Regions from separate parts of the Streptomyces sp. NPDC088747 genome, predicted to be linked through region 1. Evidence: riboswitches for the same ligand, from Rfam matches in the RefSeq annotation. Region 1 holds a riboswitch; each other region holds the start of a gene.
What was found. Region 1 has a riboswitch for thiamine pyrophosphate ahead of ACIP79_RS25155 (thiamine ABC transporter substrate binding subunit). Riboswitches for the same ligand answer to the same signal wherever they lie in the genome.
Positions count from the first base shown of each region.

Region 2: another riboswitch for thiamine pyrophosphate. It lies ahead of thiO (glycine oxidase ThiO); the one in region 1 lies ahead of ACIP79_RS25155 (thiamine ABC transporter substrate binding subunit).
Region 3: another riboswitch for thiamine pyrophosphate. It lies ahead of thiC (phosphomethylpyrimidine synthase ThiC); the one in region 1 lies ahead of ACIP79_RS25155 (thiamine ABC transporter substrate binding subunit).

Region 1 is NZ_JBIVKZ010000011.1:121,496-127,798, reverse strand. Features, by position in the region: gene frr (ribosome recycling factor) at 1-146, shown strand, start outside; gene ACIP79_RS25165 (phosphatidate cytidylyltransferase) at 146-1,276, shown strand; gene rlmN (23S rRNA (adenine(2503)-C(2))-methyltransferase RlmN) at 1,357-2,463, shown strand; TPP riboswitch at 2,498-2,616, shown strand; gene ACIP79_RS25155 (thiamine ABC transporter substrate binding subunit) at 2,696-3,781, shown strand; gene ACIP79_RS25150 (ABC transporter permease) at 3,757-5,433, shown strand; gene ACIP79_RS25145 (ABC transporter ATP-binding protein) at 5,434-6,303, shown strand, end outside.
Region 2 is NZ_JBIVKZ010000005.1:132,151-138,453, reverse strand. Features, by position in the region: gene ACIP79_RS13975 (deoxyribonuclease IV) at 1-263, opposite strand, end outside; gene pknB (Stk1 family PASTA domain-containing Ser/Thr kinase) at 403-2,349, opposite strand; gene ACIP79_RS13965 (thiazole synthase) at 2,466-3,260, opposite strand; gene thiS (sulfur carrier protein ThiS) at 3,264-3,476, opposite strand; gene thiO (glycine oxidase ThiO) at 3,473-4,714, opposite strand; TPP riboswitch at 4,712-4,825, opposite strand; gene ACIP79_RS13950 (hypothetical protein) at 4,878-5,282, shown strand; gene ACIP79_RS13945 (NAD(P)/FAD-dependent oxidoreductase) at 5,378-6,303, shown strand, end outside.
Region 3 is NZ_JBIVKZ010000002.1:576,703-583,005, reverse strand. Features, by position in the region: gene ACIP79_RS07115 (hypothetical protein) at 1-3, shown strand, start outside; gene ACIP79_RS07110 (VWA domain-containing protein) at 233-1,831, opposite strand; gene thiC (phosphomethylpyrimidine synthase ThiC) at 2,049-3,932, opposite strand; TPP riboswitch at 3,925-4,081, opposite strand; gene ACIP79_RS07100 (YibE/F family protein) at 4,153-5,607, shown strand; gene ACIP79_RS07095 (SsgA family sporulation/cell division regulator) at 5,714-6,151, opposite strand; gene ACIP79_RS07090 (IclR family transcriptional regulator) at 6,251-6,303, opposite strand, start outside.

The DNA.
Region 1 (6,303 bases):
CCATCGACAAGCTGGTCAAGGACGGCGAGGTCGGCGAGGACGAGGGCCGCCGTGCGGAGAAGGAACTCGACGACACCACGGCGAAGTACGCCGCCCAGGTCGACGAGCTCCTCAAGCACAAGGAAGCGGAGCTGCTCGAGGTCTGATGAACGACTCTTCCTGGGGGGCGCCGCCACAAGCCGGGTACTGGGGGGCGCCCGAGCAGGGGCCTGTCCAGGGGGCTGCCCCGGCGGGTCCCGCATACGATGCGTATGACGCGCAGCACACTCGCCCCATGCCCATCGTGCCCGACGTACCCGCACATGGCGGAGACCAGGATGACGACCGGGGGGCCGCTCGGCTGAGTGGTCCCCTGTTCCGCGACGACTCACCGGCGACGGCGCCGCCCTACGGGGGCCCGTCGCAGAAGCCGCAGGAGCCCATGCCCAGCGCCCCACAGCCCGCCCCCGCACCGCAGAAGAAGACTGCGGGACGCGATCTGGGCGCGGCCATAGGGGTGGCTGTCGGGCTCGGTGTGGTGATCGTCGCGTCCTTGCTCATCGTCAAGGCCGTCTTCATCGGCGTGATAGCGGTCGCCGTGGTGGTGGGGCTCTGGGAGCTCACCTCCCGGCTGGAGGAGCGCAAGGGCATCAAGGCGCCCCTCGTGCCGCTGGCGATCGGCGGCGCGGCGATGGTCGTCTCCGGTTACGTACGGGGTGCCGAGGGCGCCTGGGTGGCGATGGCACTCACCGCGCTGGCCGTCCTGGTCTGGCGGATGACGGAGCCCCCTGAGGGCTACCTGAAGGACGTCACGGCCGGAGTGTTCGCGGCCTTCTACATCCCCTTCCTGGCCACGTTCGTCGCGCTGATGCTCGCGGCCGACGACGGCTCGCGGCGGGTGCTCACCTTCCTGCTGCTCGCCGTGGTCAGCGACACCGGCGCGTACGCGATCGGCTGGCGCTTCGGCAAGCACAAGCTGGCGCCGCGCATCAGCCCCGGCAAGACCCGCGAGGGCCTGTTCGGAGCGATCACCTTCGCGATGGCGGCGGGTGCGCTGCTCATGGAGTTCCTGATCGACGACGGCACCTGGTGGCAGGGCCTGCTCCTGGGCCTCGCGGTCGCGGCCAGCGCCACGCTCGGGGACCTCGGCGAGTCCATGATCAAGCGGGACCTCGGCATCAAGGACATGGGCACGCTGCTGCCGGGACACGGCGGGATCATGGACCGGCTGGACTCCCTGCTGCCCACGGCGCCGGTGGTCTGGCTGCTGTTGGTGCTCTTCGTCGGGTCGGGCTGACCTGCGGGTTTGATGGTCGGGGGCTCGTCGTCCACAGGGCGGCGAGCCCCTGTCCGTATGTCTGCGACACTTGTAGGGCCATGCCTAAGCCCGGAGAACTCACATTCGTCGCCCCGCGCGGAGCCCAGAAGCCGCCGCGGCATCTCGCCGACCTCACGCCTGCTGAGCGTAAGGAGGCAGTTGCCGCGGTCGGTGAGAAGCCGTTTCGTGCCAAGCAGCTCTCGCAGCACTACTTCGCGCGGTTCGCGCACGATCCCGAGCAGTGGACGGACATCCCGGCCGCCTCGCGCGGGAAGCTCCAGGAGGCGCTGCTTCCTGAGCTGATGACGGTCGTGCGGCATCTGTCGACCGACCAGGAGACCACCCGCAAGACCCTGTGGCGGCTCTTCGACGGGACGCTCGTCGAGTCCGTGCTGATGCGGTACCCGGACCGGGTGACCATGTGCATCAGCTCGCAGGCCGGCTGCGGGATGAACTGCCCGTTCTGCGCCACCGGGCAGGCCGGGCTCGACCGGAACCTGTCCACCGGCGAGATCGTCCACCAGATCGTGGACGGGATGCGGGCGCTCAGGGACGGCGAGATCCCGGGTGGTCCGGCGCGGCTCAGCAACATCGTCTTCATGGGCATGGGCGAGCCGCTCGCCAACTACAAGAGGGTGGTCGGGGCGATCCGCGCGCTGACCGACCCCGAGCCCGACGGCCTCGGGCTCTCGCAGCGGGGCATCACCGTGTCGACCGTCGGGCTGGTCCCGGCGATCAACCGGTTCTCCGACGAGGGCTTCAAGTGCCGCCTCGCCATCTCCCTGCACGCCCCCGACGACGAACTGCGCGACACCCTCGTACCCGTGAACACGCGGTGGAACGTGCGGGAGGTGCTGGACGCCGGCTGGGAGTACGCGGACAGGTCGGGGCGCCGGCTCTCCATCGAGTACGCGCTGATCAGGGACATCAACGACCAGGCATGGCGTGGCGACCGCCTCGGCCGGATGCTCAAGGGCAAGCCGGTGCACGTCAACCTCATCCCGCTGAACCCCACGCCGGGTTCGAAGTGGACCGCCTCGCGGCCCGAGGACGAGAAGGCGTTCGTCGAGGCGATCGCCGCCCACGGGGTTCCGGTCACCGTTCGGGACACCCGTGGTCAGGAGATCGACGGGGCGTGCGGTCAGCTCGCGGCCACCGAGCGGTAACCTGGCTGCGTACATCCGCAAATCTCATATCTTCATATTCCGACAGGGGAGCGCCACAGCGCTGAGAGTGCGGCAGCCGGGTCACCGGTGGGCCGCAGACCCTCAGAACCTTGCCCAGGTCATTCTGGGTAGGAAGTTCGGTCAATACTCAAGCTGTTGCGCCCTGCCCGGGATCCCTCAGGGGTTCCCGGGCAGGGCCGCGTCTCTTCCTGGTCATCCCAGGAGGAATTCAGTGAGCAAGAAGAGGACGATCACGGCCGTCGGCCTTGCCGGTCTGGGGCTCGTCACGCTCTCCGCGTGCGGCTCCTCCGACTCCGGTTCGGGCAGTGGTGGTGACTCCAAGACCGTGACTGTCGTCAGCCATGACTCCTTCACGTACTCCAAGGACGTGCTGAGCGCCTTCGAGAAGGAGTCCGGCTACACGGTCAAGGTCCTCAAGGACGGCGACGCCGGGCAGGCCGTCAACAAGGCGATCCTCACCAAGGACAACCCGCAGGGCGACGTGTTCTTCGGCGTCGACAACACCCTGCTGTCCCGCGCGCTCGACAACGGGCTCTTCCAGTCGTACGAGGCCAAGGGCGCGGACCGGATCCTCCCGGAGTACCGGGTCGGCGGGGACGAGCACCGGGTCACGCCCATCGACTCCGGCGACATCTGCGTCAACTACGACAAGGCCTACTTCACCGAGCACAAGCTCGCTCCGCCGGCCTCCTTCGCCGACCTCGTCAAGCCCGCGTACAAGGACCTGCTGGTCACTGAGAACGCCTCGACGTCCTCGCCCGGTCTCGGCTTCCTGCTCGGGACCGCGGCGAAGTACGGCGACGACGGCTGGCAGGACTACTGGACGAAGCTCAAGGCCAACGGCGTCAAGGTCGTCGACGGCTGGGAGCAGGCCTACAACGAGGAGTTCTCCGGGTCCGCGGGAGGCAAGAAGGCCAAGGCGGACCGGCCGCTCGTCGTCTCGTACGCCTCCTCGCCGCCCGCCGAGGTCATCTACGCCGACCCCAGGCCGACGACCGCGCCGACCGGTGTCGCGGCCGGCACCTGCTTCCGCCAGGTCGAGTACGCCGGGCTGCTGAGCAACGCCAAGAACACCAAGGGCGGTCGGGCGTTCATCGACTTCCTGGTCACCAAGAGGTTCCAGGAGGACATGCCGCTGAACATGTTCGTGTACCCGGTGGTCGAGGGCGCCGCGGTGCCCGCCGAGTTCACGGAGTTCGGTCCGCAGGCCAAGGACCCCGAGACCCTGGACCCGGCCAGGATCGCCGACAACCGTGACCAGTGGGTCAAGTCGTGGACCTCACTCGTACTGAAGTAACGCCCCGGGTACGCGGGAGGTCCCGTCGGGGAGGCGCGGCGCGGCTCGGGCTCATGGCCCTGCCCGTCGCGTTCTTCGGCGTCTTCTTCGCCTACCCGGTGGCGGCGATCGTGGCCCGCGGTCTCAAGGTCGACGGCGTCTGGCGGCTCGGGCGGATCTGGGACGTGCTCGCGCAGTCCGACATCCGGCACGTGCTGTGGTTCACCACCTGGCAGGCGCTCGCCTCGACCGCACTCACGCTGCTGATCGCGCTCCCCGGCGCGTATGTCTTCGCGCGCTTCGATTTCAGGGGCAAGCAGGTCCTGCGCGCGGTGGTGACCGTGCCGTTCGTGCTGCCGACCGTCGTGGTCGGGACGGCGTTCCTCGCCCTGGTCGGCCGGGGCGGACTCCTGGACGAGCTGTGGGGCGTACGGCTCGACACCACCGTCTGGGCGATCCTGCTCGCGCACGTCTTCTTCAACTACGCGGTCGTCGTCCGGACGGTGGGCGGGCTCTGGTCGCAGCTCGACCCGCGGCAGGAGGAGGCCGCCCGGATGCTCGGCGCCTCCCGGTTCGCGGCCTGGCGGAAGGTGACGCTGTCGGCCCTGGGCCCGGCCGTGGCCGCCGCCGCGCTGATGGTCTTCCTCTTCACCTTCACCTCCTTCGGTGTGGTGCAGATCCTCGGCGGTCCCGCCTTCTCGACCCTGGAGGTCGAGATCTACCGGCAGACCTCGGAGATCTTCGACCTCTCCACGGCCGCGGTGCTGACGATCATCCAGTTCGTGGCCGTGGGCGCGGTCCTCGCCGTGCACGCCTGGACCGTACGGCGGCGGGAGACCGCCCTGCGCCTGGTGTCCCCGGAGACGACCGCACGCAGGCCGCGCGGGGCCGGGCAGTGGGCGCTGCTGGCCGGGGTCCTGGCGACCATCGCGGTCCTGCTGGTGCTGCCGCTCGGCGTGCTGGTCCAACGGTCCCTGGACGCGCCCGACTTCGGGTACTACCGGGCGCTGGCCTCCGACGACAGCGGCATCTTCCTCGTCGCGCCGATCGAGGCGATCGGCAACTCCCTGGAGTACGCGCTCGCCGCCACCGCCATCGCCGTGCTCATCGGGGGTCTGGCGGCAGCCGCTCTCACCAGGCGGGCGGGGCGTCTCGTACGGGGCTTCGACGCGCTGCTGATGCTGCCGCTCGGGGTGTCGGCGGTGACCGTCGGGTTCGGGTTCCTGATCGCCCTCGACGAGCCGCCGCTGAACCTCAGAAGCAGCTGGGTCCTGGTGCCGCTCGCGCAGGCGCTCGTGGGTGTCCCCTTCGTCGTACGGACGATGCTGCCCGTGCTGCGGGCGGTGGACGGGCGGCTGCGGGAGGCGGCGGCGGTGCTCGGGGCGTCGCCGTGGCGGGTGTGGCGCGAGGTCGATCTGCCGATGGTGCGGCGGGCTCTGCTGGTCGCGGCCGGGTTCGCCTTCGCGGTGTCGCTGGGTGAGTTCGGGGCGACCGTCTTCATCGCGCGGCCCGACAACCCGACACTGCCGGTCGCCGTGGCCCGGCTGCTCGGGCGCGCCGGTGACCTCAACTACGGCCAGGCGATGGCCCTTTCGACGATCTTGATGGTGGTGTGCGCGGTGGCGCTGCTGCTGTTGGAGCGGGTACGGACCGACAGGACCGGGGAGTTCTAGATGCTGCTGAGCCTTGAGACCGCGACCGTGCGTTTCGGCGGGCGGGCGGTGCTCGACGAGGTCGGCCTCGCCGTCGCCGAGCACGAGATCGTGTGCGTGCTGGGGCCGAGCGGCAGCGGCAAGTCGACGCTGCTGAGGGCGGTGGCCGGTCTCCAGTCGCTCGACGCGGGCCGGGTGCTTCTCGACGGCCGTGACCAGGCGGGCGTGCCCGCGCACCGGCGGGGCGTCGGCCTGATGTTCCAGGACCACCAGCTCTTCCCGCAGCGGGACGTGGGCGGCAACGTCGCCTTCGGGCTCCGGATGCACGGGGCGGGCAAGGGTGAACAGGCGAGGCGAGTAGGGGAGTTGCTGGAGCTCGTCGGGTTGCCGGGCGCCGAACGCAGGGCCGTCGCCGCGCTGTCGGGCGGCGAGCAGCAGCGGGTCGCGCTGGCCCGCGCGCTCGCTCCGCGACCCCGGCTGCTGATGCTCGACGAACCGCTCGGCCAGCTCGACCGCTCGCTGCGTGAACGCCTTGTCGTGGAACTACGTGAGCTCTTCGGCGAGTTGGGCACGACCGTGCTCGCCGTCACGCACGACCAGGGCGAGGCCTTCGCGCTGGCCGACCGGGTCGTGGTCATGCGCGACGGACGGATCGCCCAGTCGGGTACACCACTTGAGGTCTGGCAGCACCCCGCTGACGAGTTCGTGGCCCGCTTCCTCGGCTTCGACAACGTGGTCGAGGCGACGGTGAGCGGCGAGGCCGCGGACACTCCGTGGGGGAAGGTCCCGGTGCCGGAGGACACCCGGCAGGGGCCGGGCACCCTGCTCGTGCGGCCCGCGGGCGTACGGCTGGTGGACGCGGCCGAGGGGCTGCGCTGCACCGTGGCCGCA
Region 2 (6,303 bases), on a different contig from region 1:
GTGTGCGAACCGAAGTTGATCAGGTACGGGGCGTGGACGTACGCGGGAATCGACTCGGCGGCACAGGCGGCCCGGAAGTCCTCGTCCTGCCGCGGGTTGCCGGCCGGCGTCGCCCAGCCCCGCGGGTTGGCGACGAAGACCTGAACGGCCTCGGCACGCAGAGCACGGGCGTAGCTCAGCCCGACGGAACTGAGACCGCCGGCCACGGGGACGTGACCGCCGACGGGATTGCGGGACGTGAAGGGGAAAGGTGTTCTGCTCATATCCCGACCCAGCATGCCAGGACGGGTGCGGGAGCCCTCCGATGAGGGTACGACCCGGACGCCGTCTTCGGCCCGCCGGCCCTCGTCCCGAGTGGTCCCGCTCAGTCGGCGGACCCGCGGGGCCGGTCCGCCGAGGGCCTCATTCGATCTCGATGGTGATCGTCGACCCCTTGGGTGCCGTGTCGCCGCCGTCCACCGACTGGCCCTTGACCGAGTTCCCGAAGAGGCTGAGCAGGCCGCGGTCCTCGTCGACCTCGAAGCCGGCGTCCTCCAGCTGCTGCCTGGCGTCGTCCACGCTGTCGCCCACGACGTCCGGGACCTCGACGAGCTCGGGGCCCTTGGAGACCGTCAGCGTGATGGTGGCGCCCTCGGCGGCCTCGCTGCCCTCGCCGGGGGACTGTTCGGCGACCAGGCCCTTGTCGAACTCCGAGTTGACCTGCTCGGCGGCGATCTTCACCTTCAGACCGGCCTCCTCCAGCTCCGCGGTGGCGTCCTCCACCGAGGCTCCCGTGACGTCGGCGACCTCCACCGGGCTGCCCTTGCTGACGGTGATCCTGATGGCGGAGCCCGCGCGTCGCTCGGTGCCGGCTTCCGGGTCGGTGCTGATCACCGAGCCGCTGGCGACGTCGTCGCTGAACTCGCGGGTCACGATGCCCGCCGCCAGGCCCTTGTCCTTCAGTTCGGCCCTGGCCTCGTCCAGCTCCGAGCCCTGGAGGTCGGGCACCTTCACCGTCTCCGGGCCGTCGGAGACGGTCAGGTCGACGGAGTCGTTGTCACGGATGCGGTCGCCCACGGCCGGGTCGCTGCTGATGACGCTGCCGCGCTCCACGGTGTCGCTGTAGGCGTGCTTGACCTTCCCGGCGTCCAGACCGGCGTCCGCCAGCCGATCCTTGGCCTGGGCCTCGGTTACCGCCAGGACCGCCGGGACCCGGGTGAACTGACCGGAGTTGATGTACCAGACGCCCGCGCCGACGCCGAGCACCAGAAGGACGGCGGTGACGATCGCGAGCGTGGTGCGCCGGGACCGGCCCGGACCGCGCCGCGCGGGCGCGAACCCCTCGGACGCGAACTGGCCGGTCCGCTCGAACCGGCTGGTCGCGTCGAGCGGGGCGCCGCCCTCGTACTCGTTCACCGGCAGCGGGCGCGGCACGGACAGCGAGCGCGGGATCACGCTCGTACGGTCGTCGGCGTTGTGGTGACCCGTGGCGAGGGCCTGCGGCGGTACGGCGTCGAGTTGGGCGGCGCTGAGCTCCGCCCGGGCCTCCAGGGCGTCTCCCAGCAGCGCAACCGCGTCGGGCGGGCGCACCGCGGGGTTGCGCGCCGTCGCGGAGGCGACCAGCTCGTCGAGCTGGAACGCCAGCCCCGGCACGGCTGCCGACGGCGGCGGTACGTCCGCGTGGAGGTGCTGGTAGAACACCTGGGCGGGGGAGTCCCCGGAGTGCGGCTTGGCGCCGGTGAGCATTTCGTAGAGGACGATTCCGCAGGCGTAGACGTCGACGCGGGCGTCCGCCGTGCCGTGCTCGATCTGCTCGGGGGCGAGATACGAGACGGTGCCGAGGACCGCGCCCGTCGTGTTGGTGACGGTGTCCACGGCCCGCACCAGCCCGAAGTCGGCGACCTTCACCCGGCCGTCGTCCCCTATCAGGACGTTCTCCGGCTTCATGTCGCGGTGCACGAACCCGGCGCGGTGGGCCGCGCCGAGGGCGGCGAGCACCGGCTCCAGGATGTCGAGCGCGGCCCGCGGCTGGAGGGCGCCGCGCTCGCGCAGCACGTCGCGCAGGGTGCACCCGGCGACGTACTCCATGGCCAGATAGACGTACGACCCGGCCGTGCCCTGGTCGAAGACCTGCACCACGTTCGGGTGCGCGAGCCGGGCCACCGACTTGGCCTCACGGATGAACCGCTCGACGAACGAGCCGTCCGCGGCCAGGGCCGGGTGCATCACCTTGAGGGCGAGCACGCGGTCGAGGCGGGTGTCCAGGGCCCGGTAGACCGTGGCCATCCCGCCGACCGCGATCCGCGCGTCGACGCGATAGCGGCCGTCGAGCAGCTGCCCGACAAGCGGGTCCTGAAGGGTCGTATCCACGCAGGTGAGTCTACGAGCCGCCACTGTCACACCCCACCCGTTCGGCCCATACCGGGGCTGGACTGCAGCCGAGCTGTGACGCACCTCGCACGCGCGGGGACCGCCGGACGGAACCCCTAGAACGCCGGCCGCTCCGGATCCAGCCGGGCCAGACCCTCCGCCGGAGAGGACGCCTCGGCGAAGTGGCGCCGGGGAATCCGCCCCGCGCGGCGGGCGAGCCGTCCGGCCTCCACGGCGTGCCGCATGCCCTCCGCCATGAGCACCGGCTCCTGCGCCCGGGTCACGGCCGAGGCGAGCATCACACCGGCACACCCCAGCTCCATCGCGAGCGCCGCGTCGGACGCCGTACCGGCCCCCGCGTCCAGGATCACCGGCACGCGCGCGTGCTCCACGATCAGCTGGAAGTTGTGTGGATTGCGGATGCCGAGGCCGGATCCGATCGGCGACCCCAGCGGCATGACCGCGGCGCACCCGACGTCCTCCAGCTTCCGCGCGAGCACCGGGTCGTCGTTCGTGTACGGCAGCACCGTGAACCCGTCGTCCACCAGCGTCTCCGCCGCGTCTAGGAGCTCGATCGGGTCCGGCAGCAGCGTGCGCTCGTCGGCGATGACCTCCAGCTTGACCAGGTCGGTGCCCAGCGCCTCGCGCGCGAGGCGGGCGGTCAGCACGGCCTCGCCCGCGGTGAAGCACCCCGCCGTGTTGGGCAGCACCCGGATGCCGAGCCGGTCGAGCACGGACAGCACCGAACCGTGCGCGGACGCGTCGACACGGCGCATCGCGACCGTCGTCAGCTCCGTGCCCGAGGCGACGAGCGAGCGCTCCAGGACGTCGAGGCTGGGCGCACCCCCCGTACCCATGATCAGCCGGGACGAGAAGGACGTACCCCCGAGGACGAAGGGATCGTCGGCCATGGGTCAGCCTCCTTGGACGGCGGTGAGGACTTCGACGCGGTCTCCCTCGGAGAGGGACGTGGACGACCACCGCGCGCGCGGGACGACGGTCTCGTTGAGGGCGGCGGCGACGCCGGAGGGCGCCGGGGTGAGTGCGGCGACGAGGGTGTCGAGGGCGGTGCCGGCGGCGATCCGCCGCCGCTCCCCGTTGACGAGGACACTGACGAGGACGCTCATGCGGGCTGCTCCGTACGGGCCGGGCTGAAGCGCTGGGGAGTGAAGGGGCGTGCCACCTCGGGGAGTTCACCGGTGGTCAGGGCGTGTGCCAGCGCGTCGCCGGTGACCGGGGTCAGCAGGACGCCGTTGCGGTGGTGCCCGGTGGCGAGGAGGAGGCCGTCGAGCTCGGTCGGGCCGAGCAGCGGCGCGTTGTCCGGCGACCCGGGGCGCAGTCCTGCGCGGGTCTCGGTGAGCGGCAGCTCGGTGATCCCGGGGACCAGCTCATGGGCGTCGCGCAGCAGCTCGTACACGCCGCCCGCGGTCACCGTGGTGTCCCAGCCCAGCTCCTCGCTGGTCGCGCCGACGACGAGCTCGCCGTTCTCGCGCGGCACCAGGTAGATCTGCCCGCCCCGCACCACGGCGCGCACGGTCCGGCTCAGGAAGGGCGCGTACGGCTTCGGCACGGTCAGCCGCAGCACCTGCCCCTTCACCGGGCGCACGGGCGGCAGTACGGCCTCGGGAACGCCCGCCAGGCGCCCACTGAGGCTGCCCGCCGCCAGCACCACCTGTCCCGCCGACAGTTCGGTGCCGTCCGCGGTGGTGACCCCGGTGGCCCGGTCCGCCGTGACGGTCAGCCGTTCGGCCCAGGTCCGGCGGAACACCACCCCGGCGCGCTCGCATGCGGTGACCAGGGCCTTCGCGAGCCGGCGCGGATCGACCTGGTGGTCGCCGTCGACGCGCAGTCCACCGCGTACGCCGGGCGCGAGCATCGGTTCGAGACGGCGGCACTCACGGCCGCTCAGCCACTCCGATTCGAGCCCCGACCGGCGTTGCAGGGCGTGCAGTTCACGCAGGTGGGCGCGGTCGTCGGCGTCCAGCGCGACGGCCAGGGTGCCGCACCTGCGGTAGCCGAGGTCCTGGCCGGTCGCCTCGGTGAGCTCGGCGGCGAAGTCCGGGTAGCGGCGCGCGGAGGCGAGGTTGAGGCCCAGCAGGGTCTCCTCGCCGTAGTGCAGTTCGGTGACCGCGGCGAGCATTCCGGCCGCGACCTGCGCGGCGCCGCCGCCCGGCTCGGGATCGACGAGAGCGGTCGTGAACCCGCGCTGCGCGGCCCGCCAGGCCGTCACGAGGCCGATGATCCCGCCCCCGACGACCAGGACGTCCGCGGTGCGCGAAGTCCGGTGCGCGTGGGACGTGTGAGGCGCGTGAGATGTGCGAGGTTCGTGAGATGTGTGGAACGCGTCCGACGGTGTACGCGACATGGGCGTCCAGCCCCTCCCTTCGCCGGCATGACCCGGATCAGGTTCGTACGGTCGGAGGCCGCTCCAGCCTCCCTCTCAGCCCGGTGCGTCCGGGCTCCCGCGAGTGCTTTACGTTGGCCAGCGTAGCCCGCTGCCGTATGTCTCAGTAAGGGAGCCTCCGTCCATGGCCCGTTCGCTCGACGGCCTCGTCCTGTCCCCGGTCGCCGACCAGGCACCCGGCCAGGTGGGCACCAGCACCCGCTTCGTCTACCGCGAGCGGGACGGCGTGATCTGGGCCGACTACGCGGGCGGAGACGTCGTACGCGGCCACCTCGTCGGCACCCGCGAGGGCGACCGGCTCGACTTCCGCTACGTTCAGCTGAAGCACGACGGCGACACCTCCTCGGGCCACTGCGTCTCCCGCGTGACGGAGCTGCCCGACGGGCGCGTACGCCTGGAGGAGACCTGGGAGTGGGAGTCGCGGCGCGGCAGCGGGACCAGCGTCGTGGAGGAGGTCCGGGCGGCCGAGGGCGACGCGGGCCAGGTCGGGGCGGGCGCTGTGGACCAGGTCACCGAGCACGCCCCCTGACTGACTCCTTGTCAGCTGTCTATGGTGATCAGGTGACCGAGAAGACGCGGGTTCAGGAGCGGGCGGTACGGCAGGTCGTCGTCGTGGGCGCCGGCATGGCGGGCGTGCAGACCGCGGTCGCCCTGCGTGAACAGGGCTTCGCCGGCGACGTGACACTGATCGGCGCGGAACCGCACCAGCCCTACGACCGGCCACCGCTGTCCAAGGCCGTGCTGCTCGGCAAGGCCGAGGGCTCCGCCTTCGACATCTCCTTCGAGGCACTGGGCATCGAACTGCGTCTCGGGAACGAGGCGCTCGGCGTCCGCCCCGGGGACCACGAACTGGACACCGCCACCGGCCCGGTGCCGTACGACGCCCTGGTCATCGCCACGGGCGCCGAACCCATCCGGCTGCCGGGCACCGAGGGCCTACCCGGGGTCCATCTGCTGCGCACCCTGGACGACGCCGAACGGCTGCGGCCGGTCCTCGCGGCGCAGCACGACATCGTGGTGGTCGGGGCGGGCTGGATCGGCGCCGAGTTCGCCACCGCCGCGCGGGAGGCGGGGTGCGCGGTGACCGTCGTCGAGGCCGCCGACCGGCCGCTCGCCGGGGCGCTGCCCGCCGAGGTCGCCGCGCCGATGGCCGCCTGGTACGCGGACAGCGGCGCGTCGCTGCGCACCCACGCGCGCGTGGAGCGCGTCGAGCCCGGCGCGGTGGTGCTGGACGACGGCACCCGGGTGCCCGCGGGCGCCGTGGTCGTCGGCATCGGCGCGCGCCCGGCCACCGGCTGGCTCAGCGGCTCCGGCATCGACCTGGGCGCCCACCGCGAGATCGTGGCCGACGACCATCTGCGCACCTCCCTGCCGGACGTCTACGCGGTCGGTGACTGCGCCTCCTTCCCCTCGGGACGCTACGAGGGCCGTCTGCTGGTCCACCACTGGGACAACGCCCTCCAGGGCCCGCGCACGGTGGCGGCGAACATCATCGGCGAGTCCCCCGTGGCGTACGACCCCGTCCCCTACTTCTGGTCCGAGCAGTTCGG
Region 3 (6,303 bases), on a different contig from region 1:
TGACACCCCGCCGGCCGACGGTCGGGGACGGTCACGTGAAGGGGAAACGGGCCCGCGCCATTTCGGCGTGGGCCCGCACCTCGTCGACGGTGGCGCAGGTACGCCCACTAACGCCCGCCCGATGCGTACGCCCGCCCGATTCGTACGCGCGCCCCATGCGTACGGCGCACCGGGCTGCGGACAGAGGCAGCTGTGTCGGTCCGGGCTCCGGACAGACGCACCTGTGCCGGCCTCAGACGATGCCCAGTTGCCGGGCCGCGGTCACCCACGACGGGAACTGGGAGAGCAGGCGGTCGTACAGCTCCGCGTCCGGCAGGCGGCCGATGTCGTCGACGGCGAAGAACCCCACATTGTCGACGCGCCTGCCCGGCAGCTGGTCGAAACGCTCCAGCACGCCGTAGTTGGACCGGCCCAGGCCCACGAACTGCCAGAAGACCGGCTCCTCCACCGCCCCCAGCAGTTCCCGCTCGATCTCCCTGTTGCGGTAGACGCCGCCGTCGGAGAAGAACAGCACCAGTGTGGGATCGGCGGCCGGGTGCTCGCGAACATACGTACGCACCTCGGCGATCACCTTCTGCTCCTCGTTCTGGATGCCGACCGCCCGCATGTCCACCTGCCCCGGCAGAAGACCCTTGCGGGGCTTCTTGCGCCGGAACAGGGTCAGTTCACCGACCCGCACATGCAGCCCCAGCCACTCGGGCAGCTCGCCCAGGGTCAGATCCGGCAGCCGGGCGGGCTGCGACGCGAACGTCCACGCCTGCATCGCCCCGTCGTCGTCCAGCTCCGCGGCGACCGCGGCCATCCGCTCCACCACGTCGGCCACGACGCCCTGCGTGTACAGCCCGGACATGGATCCGGAAGCGTCGAGAACCAGCACGACCCGGGCCCTGACCCCCGCCGCCCCGTGCTTCCGCAGGCTGACCGCCACCTGCTCCTTCCGCAGGGAGAGCCGCTTGCGCATGTCCACGGGCAGGTGCTCCTCGCCCTTGGTGAGGCGAGGGGGAGCGGCGGACGGAGGTACGGGGGCCTGGGCCGGCGCCGGGGCGGCTGCGGGAGCCCTGGGCGGCCTTGTGGGGGCGGCGGGTGCGGTACGGGGCTGGGCGACCGGGTCGCGGGTCGGAGCGGACGCCGCGTTGGGTGGCTGGGCGGACGCCGAGTTGGGTGGCTGGGCGGATGCGGGGCTGTGCGTCGGAGCCGCCGCCGGTGTACGGGTCGGAGCGGACGCCGGGGCCGCCGCCGGGCCCCGTGCGGGAGCGGCCGTCGGCGTGCCGGCCGGCGAGGTCACCGCGGCGTCCGTCTCCTCGTCCACGCTGATGCCGAAGTCGGTGGCCAGCCCCGCGAGCCCGGACGCGTACCCCTGTCCGACCGCGCGGAACTTCCACCGGCCGCCCCGCAGGTACAGCTCACCGCCGATGAACGCCGTCTCGCTCGTGGCCTCCATCTCGAAGTACGCGACCTCGCTCCGCGTCCCGGCGTCGAGCAGCCGCAACGTCAGCCCGGACAGCTCGCCGAAGGTGCCCCCGTCCGCCGAGGCGCACAGCACCACCCGCTCGATGCCGGGCTCCAGGGCACGCAGATCCACCTCGACCGTGTCGGTCGTGACACCGGCGGCCTCCCGCTTCCCCAGGTGCCGTACGGCGCCGGAGGCGTGCTGCGGCTGGTTGTAGAAGATGAAGTCGCCGTCGTCCCGCACCCGTCCATCCGCACCGAGCAGCAGTGCGGAGGCGTCGGCGTCCGGCGCGCCGGACGCCCCCGACCAGCCGAGCACGGCATGTACGGACCCGGCGTCGACCGGGAGGTTGGCGCCCTTGCTCATCGATGTGGATGTCATGGGTCAAGTCTGCCGAGAGAATCCTGTCGCGTGGCAACGCCTGTGACGAGCGCCGGCACCCGGTGAGGGATTCCACGCGGCGGTCGGCACCGCGACGACGGCCGCGCGCCGCCTTCGCGGCCCCGGCCTTCTCCGCGGTCCCAGCCTGCGGGCGGCGGGGCCGGGGCCGCGGAGAAGGAGCCGGACGCCGCCGAAGGAGCAGGGCGCCCCCGCCGAGTCAGTCCGCGAGTGGCAGATACACCCGGTTCCCGCTCGCCGCGAACTCCTTCGACTTCAGCAGCATTCCCTCGGCGACCTCCTCGGCGGACGCTCCCGCGGCCGCCGTGCCACCGAACTGCTCCGTGATGCTGTGACTGATCTTCATCGAGCAGAACTTCGGCCCGCACATGGAGCAGAAGTGGGCCGTCTTGGCGGGCTCGGCCGGCAGTGTCTCGTCGTGGAACTCCCGTGCCGTGTCCGGATCGAGGGCCAGGTTGAACTGGTCCTCCCAGCGGAACTCGAAACGGGCGTCGGACAGCGCGTCGTCCCAGTCCTGCGCACCCGGGTGGCCCTTGGCGAGGTCGGCCGCGTGTGCGGCGATCTTGTACGTGATGACACCGGTCTTGACGTCGTCACGGTTGGGCAGCCCCAGGTGCTCCTTGGGCGTGACGTAGCAGAGCATGGCCGTGCCCCACCAGGCGATCATCGCGGCACCGATACCGGAGGTGATGTGGTCGTACGCCGGCGCGACGTCCGTGGTCAGCGGGCCGAGCGTATAGAACGGAGCTTCATCACAGATCTCCTGCTGAAGGTCGATGTTCTCCTTGATCTTGTGCATCGGGACATGTCCCGGGCCTTCGATCATGGTCTGAACATTGAAACGCTTCGCGATCGTGTTGAGTTCCCCGAGCGTCCTCAACTCGGCGAACTGCGCGGCGTCGTTGGCGTCCGCGATCGACCCGGGCCGTAGCCCGTCACCGAGCGAGTAGGTGACGTCGTACGCCGCGAGGATCTCGCACAGTTCCTCGAAGTTCTCGTAGAGGAAGCTCTCCTGGTGGTGGGCCAGGCACCACGCGGCCATGATCGAGCCGCCGCGCGAGACGATGCCGGTCTTGCGGTTCGCGGTGAGCGGCACGAACGGCAGGCGCACGCCCGCGTGGACCGTCATGTAGTCCACGCCCTGCTCGGCCTGCTCGATGACCGTGTCCTTGTAGATCCCCCAGGTCAGCTCCTCGGCACGGCCGTCCACCTTCTCCAACGCCTGGTAGAGCGGCACGGTGCCGATCGGCACGGGGGAGTTGCGCAGCACCCATTCGCGGGTGGTGTGGATGTTGCGGCCGGTGGACAGGTCCATGACCGTGTCGGCGCCCCAGCGGGTCGCCCACGTCATCTTCTCGACCTCCTCCTCGATGGAGGAAGTGACCGCGGAGTTGCCGATGTTGGCGTTGACCTTCACCAGGAACCGCTTGCCGATGATCATCGGCTCGATCTCCGGGTGGTTGACGTTCACGGGCATCACCGCGCGTCCGGCGGCGATCTCCTCGCGTACGACCTCCGCCTCGACGTTCTCGCGGACCGCCACGAACTCCATCTCGGGCGTGATCTCGCCACGCCGGGCGTACGCGAGCTGCGTCACGGCCTGTCCGGAGCGGCCCCGGCGCGGCTGACGCGGCCGGCCCGGGAAGACCGCGTCGAGGTTGCGGAGGCCGCCGCGCGGTGAGGTGTGCTTGATCCCGTCGTCCTCAGGGCGGACCGGGCGGCCCGCGTACTCCTCGGTGTCACCGCGGGCGATGATCCAGTTCTCGCGCAGCGGCGCCAGTCCCCGCCGTACGTCGGTGTCGACGGCCGGATCGGTGTACGGGCCGGAGGTGTCGTACAGCGTGACGGACTGGCCGTTGGTGAGGTGGACCTGACGGACCGGCACCCGCAGATCGGGGCGCGAGCCTCCGGCGTACGCCTTGTGCCAGCCGATGGACCGCCCGGCCTCGCCGTCGGCTGAGGGGACTTCGCCGTTTGTCGAGAGGACTTCGCCGTTGGCTGACGGGACTTCGCCGTTCGGTGACGTGGATGTCCCGTCCGTCTGGCCGGAGGCAGGCGTGCCTGATACGTCCTTGTTGGTCATGAGACCTACTCCCTACGCCGGCATTACCCGGTAACAGGTTCGGCGGTCGACGCAGCGGCTTCCGTCTGCCGATGTTTCATGTGAAACATCGCTACGACGAAGGTCAGCGCCCTCTCAGCCCGGTGCTCCGAGCTCCCGCGTGTGCAAAGGTGCCTCCACGCTAGCGTCCCATCGGGCGCGCTGAACAGTGGGCCCCGTGCGTTCTTGCGATGATCGGTCGGTGACCACGATGCAGCAGCCTCCTATTCCGCCGTCCGAACCGCCGCACGGACAGGGCCCCGGCGACGGCCACGGACACGGTCCGGGCGGGGGCCAGGGATCCGGTGGCGGGCAGGGCGGCGACGGCCACGGTCATGGGCACAGCCACAGCCATGGCCCCGCCGCCCCCGTCTCCAAGCACCTGCGCAAGGTCATCGCCGCGGTGCTGATCCCCTTCGCCGTAGCGGTCGTCGTGGGCCTCGTGGTGCTCTGGCCGGGCGGCGCACCCGGGCACGAGCGCACCGGCGTCGGTTTCGACCGGCAGACCCAGCAGGCGACGGTCACCAAGATCGACAAGGTGGACTGCGATTCGGTGAACGCCTCGGGGGAGACCCCGACCGGCGACACCTCCACCGCCGAGGGTTCCTCCGCGCAGCAGCAGGCGACGGGCGACTGCAAGAAGGCGACGATCCGGGTCGACACCGGCAACGACAAGGGCCGTACGTTCACGGAGATCGTCCAGCCGGACCAGTCACGCCAGTTGGAGGAGGGCGAGAAGGTCGTGGTCGCCTACGAGCCCTCCGCGCCCAAGGATCTGCAGTACTCCGTCAGCGACGTGAACCGCAGGATCCCGATGACGGTGCTCGCCGGGATCTTCGCCCTGGTCGTCGTGGTCGTGGGACGGATGCGCGGCGTCATGGCGCTGGTCGCGCTGGCCGTCAGCTTCATGATCCTGACGTTCTTCATCCTGCCCGCGATCCTGCAGGGCTCGAACCCTCTGGTCGTCGCGGTAGTCGGATCGAGCGCCATCATGCTGATCGCGCTCTACATGTGCCACGGCCTGTCGGCCCGGACCTCGGTGGCGGTGATCGGCACCCTGCTCTCGCTGATCCTGATCGGGCTGCTCGGCTCCGTCTTCATCGACTGGGCGTCGCTCACCGGGAACACGGACGACAACACCGGCCTGATCCACGGCCTGTATCCGTCCATCGACATGAGCGGCCTGCTGCTCGCGGGCGTCATCATCGGCTCGCTCGGTGTGCTCGACGACGTGACGGTGACGCAGACCTCCGCGGTCTGGGAACTGCACGAGGCGAATCCGGCGATGGGCTGGCGCGGCCTGTACCGCGCGGGCATCCGCATCGGCCGCGACCACATCGCCTCGGTCGTCAACACGCTGGTCCTGGCCTACGCCGGCGCGGCGCTGCCCCTGCTGCTGCTCTTCTCGATCGCGCAGAGCAGCGTGGGAGCCGTCGCCAACAGCGAGTTGGTCGCCGAGGAGATCGTGCGCACCCTGGTCGGGTCGATCGGCCTCGTCGCCGCCGTACCGGTCACGACCGCGCTGGCCGCCCTGGTGGTCTCGGCCGACCGCACGGGGGGCCGGGTCCGGCCGGGCGCTCCGGAGGGCCCCAAGGAGCCCGTGGGGGCCGCCAGGACGCCGGTACGCGGCGGGAAGGGCCGCCGCCGCAAGCACTGAAGTCCCGTGCCGCCCGAGCCCCTTGCCGGGAGCCGTGCCGCCGCTGTCCAGTTCCCCGGGCCGCCTGAGAGGAAGCGTTACGCCTCTGTTGACTCGGAGTGACCGCTCAGCCCGCGCTCTGCTCCTCCGCGAGGATGCGGTCGAGCGCCTCGTCGAGATGCGCCTCGAAGTCGGCGAGGGAGCGCTCCTGGCCGAGCGGCACCAGCTTGTCCGTACGGTCGAGGAACGCCACGAGCGGTGCCGCGCCGGACCGGAACAGCGCGTGGTCGCCACCCACCTGAAGCCGGATCAGCACCTCGCCGAACGCGTCCGGGTCGGCGGGGGCGATGTGCACATCCCCGTCGCCACACGGCCTGCCCACGCCGTCGACCAGCAACTCCCGTCCGAACGCCCAGGTCACGGGCGCGTCGCCGGGCAAATGAAAGGTCAGCCGCACCGCGTACGGATCACAGGTCTCGTATCGCAGCTCCACCGGGATGCGGAAGGAGAGCTCCTCCGACACCAGGAAGCTCATCATGACCTCTGCCTGCACCGACTCGCGCATCGCCTACCCCGTCGTTTGCCGTCGACTGGCCAGGAATCGTCCCCCTGACACTGCTGGAATCTTGCTCAACGTATACGACGGATTACAAGGAGTGAGTTTTCAGATACTGATAGAGATGGCGAGTGTCCCCAGCAGCCTGCCGATTTCCCCTT